2 regions of the Saccharopolyspora gregorii genome follow, and region 1 is predicted to be linked to the other one. Evidence: riboswitches for the same ligand, from Rfam matches in the RefSeq annotation. Region 1 holds a riboswitch; the other holds the start of a gene.
What was found. Region 1 has a riboswitch for cobalamin ahead of H1226_RS06280 (putative cobaltochelatase). Riboswitches for the same ligand answer to the same signal wherever they lie in the genome.

Region 1 (4,884 bases):
GAGCGCGAGGGCGCTTCGTGGTCCACCCCTGGGGGTCAGGTGGACGAAGAACACCTTACCAACTACATCGGGATATTCCTACTCCGCCCGGCCGGTGTCGTAATCGAATCGGAATCAAGCTGCGCCGGCGGTGGTGCCGCGGGCGGCGCGGACGACTCCGGCGACGGCGTCGGCGGAGAGCTCGTCGAGCCGGAGGCAGGCCCCGCCGAGCGCGGTCGCGACCTTGGCGGCGAGGCCGAGCCGCACCACGCCCTGCTCGCAGTCGACGACGACGGAGGCGACGCCGAGCCCGGCGAGCAGTCCGGCGGCGCGCATGGAGTCCTGCACCGCGCGCTTCGCGCGGGCGCGCCCGGTTCCGCCGTCACCGGCGGGAACCGTGGCCTTGCCGTCGGTGAGCAGCACCAGCAGCGGGCGCCGCCGCGGGTCCCGGGTGCGTTCGGTGCCGATGACCTGGTGGACCTTGAGCAGACCGGTGGCGAGCGGGGTGCGGCCGCCGGTGCGCAGGTCGCGCATCCGGGTGGCGGCGATCTCCACGGAGGAGGTGGGCGGCAGCGCGAGTTCGGCCTGGTCGCCGCGGAAGGTGACCACGCCGACCTTGTCCCGGCGCTGGTAGGCGTCGCGCAGCAGCGAGAGCACGGCGCCGCTGACGGCGGACATGCGTTCGCGGGCGGCCATGGAGCCGGAGGCGTCGACGGCGAAGAGCACGAGGTTGCCTTCGCGTCCTTCGCGGACGGAGCGCCGGACGTCGTCGCGGTGCAGCACGAGGCCGGGGCCGCTGCGGCCGCGGGTGCGCTGGTGCGGGGCGGCGGCGATCAGGGTGGCGGGCAGGTGCACGCCATGACCGTCCACTGTGGAGGCCCGAACGGTCTGCCCGCTGCGGGAGCGGGCGCGGGACCGCCGGCCGGGGGCGCCTTCGCCGACGCCGGGGACTTCGAGCAGCCGGGCGCGGAACGCGGGCGCGGGCGCGGCCGGGGGCTTGTTCGCGGGAGCCTGGCCGGGGCCGTCCTCGCGCCGGGAACCGCCGTCGCCGTTCGGCGCGGGCGAGTCCGGCGGAGTGGGGGCTTCGCCGCCACCGGGCCCGTCGGGTCCGTCGTCCGGTCCGCCGTCGGGCGCCCCACCACCGCCTCCGCCGGGGCCGTCGTCGGGACCTTCCGGCGGTTCGTCGCCGGAGTCCTGATCGTCGGCGGAGTCCTGATCGTCGCCGGCGTTCCGGTCGTCGGCCGGTTCCTGCTCGGCGTGCTGGGCGGCGTCTTCGAGGGCCTGCTGCAGCTGGTCCTCCTCGACGCCGGGTTCGTCGAACGGGTCGCGGCGGCGCCGGTGCGGCAGCGCGAGCCGGGCCGCGGCCTCCACGTCGGCTTCGGCGACCTCGTCGGCGCCGCGCCACGCGGCGTGCGCCACGGCGGTGCGGGCTAGCACCAGGTCGGCGCGCATCCCGTCCACGTCGAACGCGGCGCACAGCGCGGAGATCCGCCGCAGCTCGGCGTCGGGCAGCCGCACCGATTCCACTGTGGACCGGGCGTCGGCGATGCGGCGGGCGAGCGCGGCGTCCTCGGCGGCCCACCGCTCGGCGAAGCCGGCCGGGTCCGCTTCGAAGGCGAGGCGCCTGCGCACCACTTCGGTGCGGGTGGTGACGTCGCGGGAGGCGGCGACCTGCACGGTGAGGCCGAACCGGTCGAGCAGCTGCGGGCGCAGCTCGCCCTCCTCCGGGTTCATGGTGCCGACGAGCAGGAACGAGGCGGCGTGCGTCACCGACACGCCTTCCCGCTCCACGTGCGCGCGGCCCATCGCGGCGGCGTCCAGCAGCAGGTCCACCAGGTGGTCGTGCAGCAGGTTGACCTCGTCCACGTAGAGCACGCCGCGGTGCGCCGCGGCCAGCAGCCCGGGCTGGTAGGCGCTGACGCCTTCGGTGAGCGCGCGTTCCAGGTCGAGTGAGCCGACGAGCCGGTCCTCGGTGGCGCCGACCGGAAGTTCCACGAGTTCCGCGGGGCGTGTCGTCCCGGAGACCTCGGCGTGCGGGCCGTCCGGGCACCGCGGGTCGGGTCGCCGCGGTTCGCAGCCGAAGCGGCAGCCGGGCACGACGTCCAGCGCGGGCAGCAGCGAAGCGAGCGCGCGCACCACCGTCGACTTCGCGGTGCCCTTCTCACCCCGCACCAGCACCCCGCCGATGCGCGGGTGCACCGCGTTGAGCAGCAGCGCCAGCCGCATGTCGTCGTGCCCGACCACGGCCGTGAACGGGTACCGCGGGCTCGCGGGAGCAGTCATGCCAGGTGTTCCTTCCTCGGGTCTCGGACGCCCCGATGTCGGCTGCGCCTGGGCGAGGCAGTGTCCTGGCTCCCGGATCAGCGCGGAACTCCGGCCTTCCCAGGCGGCAGCGCCCGGTGGCTCGCGGGGGAGATCCGCTCCCCGGTCACAGTGGCGCCGACCGCACCGGTGTCGCACCGGTTTCCTGACCTGCCCTGGCTGGGACCAGCGAGCATCGTCGCATCCCCGCGACGGGCGAGGAACCGGCGCGGCTCGCTCAGCGCGGCGAACCCGGGTATCGGTGCATGTCGACGTGCGGGATGCCGTCTTCGAGATACTCCTCACCCGAGGGTTCGAACCCGAATCCGCGGTAGAACTCCAGCGCGTAGGTCTGCGCGGACAGCGTCGCCGGCGCGCGCTGGATCTCGGCGAGCGCGGCGCGCATCAGCTTGCGCCCGAGCCCGAGGCCGCGGGCGTCCTTGGCGGTGGCGACGCGGCCGATGCGGAAGGTGCCGTCGGGGTCTTCGAGCAGGCGCAGGTAGCCGAGCACGTAGCCGTCGGCGGAGTCGATCCAGAAGTGCCTGGTGGTGGTCTCCAGGTCCCGGCCGTCCAGTTCCGGGTAGGCGCACTGCTGCTCGACCACGAACACGTCCACGCGCAAGCGGAGCATGCGGTAGAAGTCCTCGGCGTCGAGGTCGGCCGTGTAGGCGCGGTGGACGGCGGTGGCGAGCGGTTGCAGGGTCACCCCAACGGGATATCACATTCCGGCTACGACACCCGGGGTCACCTGCGGTGGAAGTAGCGCACACCACGTCCCGCGCGCCCGGGCGCGCGGGCCTCGGAGCGGGTCGGTGCTGCGCACGGCGACCGGTGCACCGCCGCGGCGCGAGCACCGGGCGGCACCGGCCCGTCCCGCGGTGCGGGACGCCGGGTTCAGAGCCGCGCGGCGACGTCGTCGGCGACCCCGGAGATCCGGGTGTACACGCCGGGTGTTCCGGGACGTCCGCAGCCAGTGCCGTAGGAGACGACGCCGATCAGCCTGCCGTCGGCGACGAGCGGTCCGCCGGAGTCCCCGGCGCACGCGTCCCGGCCGCCTTCGGGCGGGCCCGCGCAGACCCGCGTCCCCGGCTCGTAGCCCGGGTAGGCGGCGCGGCAGTCGGCGTCCGCGCTGATCGGCACCTCGACGGACTGCAGCGTCGCCGAGGTGGGCCCGTTCTCGGTGGTGCGCCCCCAGCCGTGCACCCGCGCCGGGGTGCCGGGCCGGTAGCGGGCGGTCTCGTCGGCCCCGGCCATCGGCAGCGGTCGTTCGCGCACCGGTGCGGCCAGCGTCAGCACCGCCACGTCGTGCCCGCCGGTGACGTCGCGGAACTCGGGATGCACCCAGACGTCGCCGACGGGCGTGTCGGCGCCGCCGGTGGTGCGCAGGTCGGGGCGGCCGGTGACGGCGCGCAGCTCCGCCGCGTCGTGGCCGTCCACGCAGTGCGCGGCGGTGACCACCTTGATCTCGGTGACGAGGGTGCCGCCGCAGAACTGGCGCCCGGCCTGGTCGGTGAGCGCGACCACCCAGGGCGCCGCGCGTTCGTCGGTGCCGCCGAGCACGCGTTCCTGCGCGGGGTCGGCGGCGGCCGGTGCGGCGAGCGCGGCGGTGGCCGCGGTGGCGGCGGCAGCGCCTCCGGCGGCGATCCGGGCGAGCGGGCTGGATCGGTCGGGCACGGCTGCCTCCTGGACGTGCGGCGTCGTTCGGCGGCACACGGTAGCGGCCCGATCACGCCGGGATGACGAGGGCGAGCTCACATCGGCTCATGATAATTTTTCGTTAAGATGGACTTAGGCGGGAAAAAATTCGGAACACTGCTTCGGCAGAGGTGGTTCGTCCCGCCCACTCAGTCAAGATCTCCGGTGCCCGCGACGACGCGGAACCGAGATCACCCCCGATCCGGTGAAACCTCGACCAGTGGGCCGCGCGCTCACCGGCGCCTCCGCGCGCGCGTCGACCAGGCAAGGAGCGAACTCGTCATGCTGCTGGACCCCACGACCCTGCCGGCGTTCCTGCTCGCCAGCGCAGTGGTGGTGCTGACGCCCGGGGTGGACGCGTTCCTGATCTTGCGGACGTCGCTGCGGCAGGGGATCGGCGCCGGGCTGCGAGCGCTGGCGGGCATCCACGCGGCGAGCATCCTGCAGGTGGCGCTGGTGATCTGCGGGCTCGGCGCGGTGATCACCAGCCACCCGGCGGTGCTGGCGGCGCTGAAGTGGGCCGGCGCCGCGTACCTGGTGTACCTCGCCGCGATGATCGTGCGCGGGTTGTGGCTCACCCGCGCCGAGACCGGCGACGGCCTCTCCGGAGGCGGCGCCACGACCCGGCCGTTCTGGCAGGGCCTGCTGAGCAACATCACGAACCCGAAGATGCTGCTGTTCAGCCTGGCCTTCCTGCCGCAGTTCGTGGGTTCGGCGGCGAACCCGACGCTGCAACTGGTGCTGCTGGGCGCGGTGTTCCTGGTGCTGGCGGCGATCTGGGAGGTCACCATCGTGCTGGGCGCGGCCCGCATCGCCGACCGGCTGCGCCGCCCGCGCTTCGCCCGCTCCCTGGACGTGATCAGCGCGGCGGCCTTCCTCACCATCTCCGCGGGTCTCGTCGCGGCCTGA
Region 2 (4,884 bases), 370 kb from region 1:
ACAGCGGCTCGATGGACTGGCCGACGCCGCAGATGTTCGAGATCGTCGCCGTCGGGGCGATGGCCAGCACGTTCGAGTTGCGCATGCCGTTCGCGCGCACCCGCTCCCGCAGCCCGTCCCAGTCCAGTGTGGACGAACGGTCCAGGTCGACGCCGGTCTCGCGGGCCTGCGCCAGCAGCTCCAGCGAGTCGATCGGCAGCACGCCCCGGCTCCACAGCGAACCCTCGAACGACTCGTAGCGCCCGCGCTCGGCGGCCAGCTCGGAGGACGCGGCGATCGCGTGGAAGCTGATGTGCTCCATGCTCAGGTCCGCGAACTCCACCGCCGCCTGCGAGGACATCGGGATGCGCTGCGCGAACAGCGCGTCCGAGAAGCCCATCAGGCCCAGGCCCACCGGGCGGTGCCGCAGGTTCGAGGCCCGCGCCTCCGGGATCGTGTAGAAGTTCACGTCGATGACGTTGTCCAGCATCCGCACCGCCGTGCGGGTCGTGCGCCGCAGCCGCTCCACGTCCAGGCCCTCGGCCGTCACGTGCCGCGCGAGGTTGATGGAACCGAGGTTGCAGACCGCGACCTCGTCCTCGCTCGTGTTCAGCGTGATCTCGGTGCACAGGTTCGAGGAGTGCACCACGCCCGCGTGCTGCTGCGGCGACCGCAGGTTGCACGGGTCCTTGAAGGTGATCCACGGGTGCCCGGTCTCGAACAGCATCGTCAGCATCCGGCGCCACAGATCCACCGCGCGGACCTGGCGGAACACCTTCAGCTCACCGCGCTCGGCGGCCGCCTCGTACTCCCGGTAGCGCTGCGCGAACGCGGTGCCGTACAGGTCGTGCAGGTCCGGCACCTCGTCCGGGGAGAACAGGGTCCACGGCTCGTCGGCCTCGACCCGGCGCAGGAACTCGTCCGGCACCCAGTTCGCCGTGTTCATGTCGTGCGTGCGGCGCCGGTCGTCCCCGGTGTTCTTGCGCAGGTCGAGGAATTCCTCGACGTCCACGTGCCAGGTCTCCAGGTACGCGCACACCGCGCCCTTGCGCTTGCCGCCCTGGTTCACCGCGACCGCCGTGTCGTTGGCGATCTTCAGGAACGGCACCACGCCCTGCGAGGAACCGTTGGTCCCCTTGATGTGCGCGCCCGTGCCCCGCACCGGGGTCCAGTCGTTGCCGAGCCCGCCCGCGTACTTCGACAGCAGCGCGTTGTTGCTGATGCCGTGGAAGATCCCGTGCAGGTCGTCGTCCACAGTGGTCAGGAAGCAGGACGACAGCTGCGGGCGGGTGGTGCCCGCGTTGAACAGCGTCGGCGTCGAGCACATGAAGTCGAACGAGGAGATCAGGTCGTAGAACTCGATCGCCCGCGCCTCCCGGTCGTCCTCGCGCAGCGCCACGCCCATCGCGACCCGCATGAAGAACGCCTGCGGCAGCTCGAACCGCACCCCGTCCTCGTGCAGCAGGTAGCGGTCGTAGAGCGTCTGCAGGCCGAGGAAGCCGAACGCGATGTCCCGGTCCGCGTCCAGCGCCGCGCCCAGCCGCTCCAGGTCGAAGCGGGCCAGCTCCGGGGCCAGCTGCTCCAGCTCGATGCCGCGGCGCACGTAGTCGGCGAAGTAACCGGCGTAGCGGTCCCGCATCTGCACCTGGTCGGCCTCGGCCGGCTCGCCCGCGACGAAGCTCAGCGCCTCCCGGCGCAGCTTGTCCAGCAGCAGCCGCGACGTCACCAGCGAGTAGTTCGGCTCCGCCTCCACGAAGGTGCGCGCCGCCATCGTCAGCGACTCGGCCAGCTCCGCGGAGCTGATGCCGTCGTAGACGTTGCGCCGCACCTCGCGCAGCACCTGGTCGGCGCGCACGTCGTCGAGGTCCGAGCAGGCCTGCTCGACGACGGTCGACACCCGCTCCCAGTCCAGCGGCACCCGGGTGCCGTCCGGCGCGGTCATCTCCAGGACGGGCGCGGCGTCCTCGGTCCGCCGCGCCTCGGCTTCGCGGGCCTGCGCGTGCTCCTCCCGGTAGAGCACGTAGGCGCGGGCGACGCCGTGGTGCCCGCCGCGCATCAGCGCCAGCTCCACCACGTCCTGGATCTGCTCGATGTGCACCAGGCCCTCGGGGCCGGCGTGGCGCAGCACTCCCTGCGCGGCCTGCTCCGTCAACTCCGCGACGACCTGGTGCAACCGCGACGACGACGCGGCCGAATCCCCCTCGGCCGCCAGGAACGCCTTGGTCAACGCCACGGAGATCTTCGTTTCGTCCCAACCGGAAACGGTTCCGTCGCGCCGCAGCACCCGCACTCCTGCCGGTACCACCGCGGTCGCTGACGGCCGGGTCGTGGACTCGGTCACTGGCTCTCTCCTCGCAAGCTCGGACACCTGCCCGGAACTCCTCGGAACGCGCCAGGACCCGCGGCGCGCACGGCACCGCTCGTCCCACGACCCTCCCGCGAGGTCCCGGACGGCGCGCACCCCTCGTGCGCGCACCGATGGCAGGTCTTCGGACTCACGGGCGACCGGTGCTCGGCACCGGGCCTACTGGCCGTCGCTTCCCGGACGCCGAGCGTCCAGTGCTGCACCACCGGGAGGTGGTGACGGCGGTCGTTCCCGTTCACCGCTGCGGGGCAGTCCCGGATTCGCACCGGGTTCCCTGTTGTCACGCCGGGCGGACCGGCGAACCATCAGCGGGCGCCACACTACATCTTGGGTTCGGCGGTGATCCGGACCCCATCATCATCGGCGTGGCGGTGCCGGTGCGGAGGCGCTCGGTAGTCGTCCGCGCACTCCTCGGCCGCATCCTGCCCGGCCGCGGGCGGCTCCGCACGACCGCGAGGTGTGACGCGGAATCGGTGGTGGTCGGCAGCGGGCCCGGGCAGACTGCCTCCCGAGATCACCACCTGGGAGGAAGACCGAACCATGCGTGCCCACCGCGTGCGACGCGGACTCGCCGTCGCCGCCACCGCACTGGCCACCGCGGCCACGGCCACCGGGGCCACCGCCGGCGCCGCGCCGCAGGACCCGCCCGCGACCACCGACGTCCGGCTGATCACCTTCAACGACCTGCACGGCAACCTCGAACCGCCCACCGGGTCCTCCGGGCAGATCGAGCTCGACGACGGCCGGACCGTCGACGCCGGCGGCGCCGCCTACCTCGCCACCCACCTGCAGCGGCTGCGCGACGAGGTGCCGAACTCGCTGGTCTTCTCGACCGGCGACAGCGTCGGCGCCTCGCCGGTGAACTCCGCGCTGTTCCACGACGAACCCACCGTCGACTTCCTCAACTCGCAGGACGTGCGCGGCCACGTCGTCGGCAACCACGAGTTCGACGAGGGCTACCAGGAACTCCAACGGCTGCAGACCGGCGGCTGCCACCCGCAGGACGGTTGCGAGTTCCGGGATTCCTTCGCCGGCGCGGACTTCCCGTACCTCGGCGCCAACGTCACCTTCGAGGACGGCGGTGCCCCCGCGCTGCTGCCGTTCACCGTGCAGGTCTCCGGCGGGGTGCCGATCGGCGTGATCGGCGCGACCCTGCAGGACCTGCCCGACGTGGTCAGCCCCGAAGCGGTGCGCGGACTCCGGTTCGGCGACGAGGTCGAAGCCATCGACCGCACCTCCGACGCGCTGGAGCGCTTCGGCGTCAAGGCGCAGGTCGTGCTGCTGCACCAGGGCGATGAAGCCGACGGCGGCGGCCCGAACTCCTGCCAGGTCACCCCCGGCGGCCCCGCGAGCCGCATCGCGGAACAGGTCTCCCCGCAGGTCGACGCCGTGTTCAGCGCGCACAGCCACCAGCAGTACACCTGCACCGCCACCGACCCGGCGGGCGACCCGCGTCCCCTCGTGCAAGGCGCCTCCTACGGCAGGCTGCTGTCGGTGCTGGACCTGCGCGTCGACCGCGACACCCGCGAAGTGGTGCGGGAGAGCAGCACCGCGCGCAACGAGGTCGTGACCCGCGACGTCGAACCCGACGCCGAGACGGCCGCGCTCGTCGAGGAAGCCCGCGCGAAGGCGGCGCCGATCGCGAACCGCGCCGTCGGCACCGCCACCGGCGACCTGCTGAAGACCCCGGCGCCGTCCGGGGAATCCGGCCTCGGCAGCGTCATCGCCGACGCGCAGCTCGCCGCCACCCGCGACACGGGGGCGCAGCTCGCGCTGACCAACCCCGGCGGGGTGCGCGCCGACCTGCCGCACGCCTCTTCCCCGGCGGGCGAAGGCGACGGCGTCATCACCTACGGCGAAGCGTTCGCGGTGCAGCCCTTCGGCAACACCATGCAGACCATGACCCTCACCGGCGCGCAGCTGCGGGACGTGCTGGAGCAGCAGTGGAGCCCGGAGGGCGAGAACGTGCTGCAGGTGTCGGCGGGCCTGCACTACGAGTACTCGCGGTCCGCGCCCATCGGGTCGAAGGTCTCCGGGCTCACCCTCGACGGCGCACCGGTGGACCCGGCCGCGCCGTACCGGGTGGCGGTGAACAACTTCCTCGCCGGCGGCGGGGACGGGTTCAGCGGCTTCACCGAGGGCACCGACGTCGCGGGCGGGCCGGTGGACCTGGACGCGCTGCTGGGCTACCTGGCGGAGCACCCCGACGTGGTGCCGCCGGCGCCGGACCGCATCACCGCGAAGGATTGAGCCGAGGTCCCGGCGGCGCACCTCGCGCCGCCGGGACCTCCTTCCGCACGGCCACTTCCTCCCGCCGTTCCGCCGGAGGTCCGCCGCACCGTCAGCGGGGGACCGGCCGGGGTGCGATGACCCCGTCGATGCCGAGCGCCAGCTCCTCCGCGCAGTCGCGCCAGGCGTGGCGCGCGCCCACCAGCTCCGCGCAGCGGCGGCGCAGCCCGGCGAGCCTGCCGCGCAGCCGGGCGCTGCGCACCCCGCCGGCCAGCAGCACCGCCCGGCGCCCGTGCCGCACCGCCGACGCG

Region 2: linked by a shared signal. The riboswitch ahead of H1226_RS07990 (ribonucleoside-diphosphate reductase subunit alpha) and the one ahead of H1226_RS06280 (putative cobaltochelatase) in region 1 are both predicted to bind cobalamin.

Annotation. Positions count from the first base shown of each region.
Region 1 is NZ_CP059556.1:1,433,019-1,437,902, reverse strand. It holds gene H1226_RS06280 (putative cobaltochelatase) at 115-2,262, opposite strand; cobalamin riboswitch at 2,321-2,449, opposite strand; gene H1226_RS06275 (GNAT family N-acetyltransferase) at 2,519-2,986, opposite strand; gene H1226_RS06270 (S1 family peptidase) at 3,175-3,954, opposite strand; gene H1226_RS06265 (LysE family translocator) at 4,258-4,884, shown strand.
Region 2 is NZ_CP059556.1:1,805,663-1,810,546, forward strand. It holds gene H1226_RS07990 (ribonucleoside-diphosphate reductase subunit alpha) at 1-2,320, opposite strand, end outside; cobalamin riboswitch at 2,443-2,666, opposite strand; gene H1226_RS07995 (bifunctional metallophosphatase/5'-nucleotidase) at 2,885-4,594, shown strand; gene H1226_RS08000 (helix-turn-helix domain-containing protein) at 4,686-4,884, opposite strand, start outside.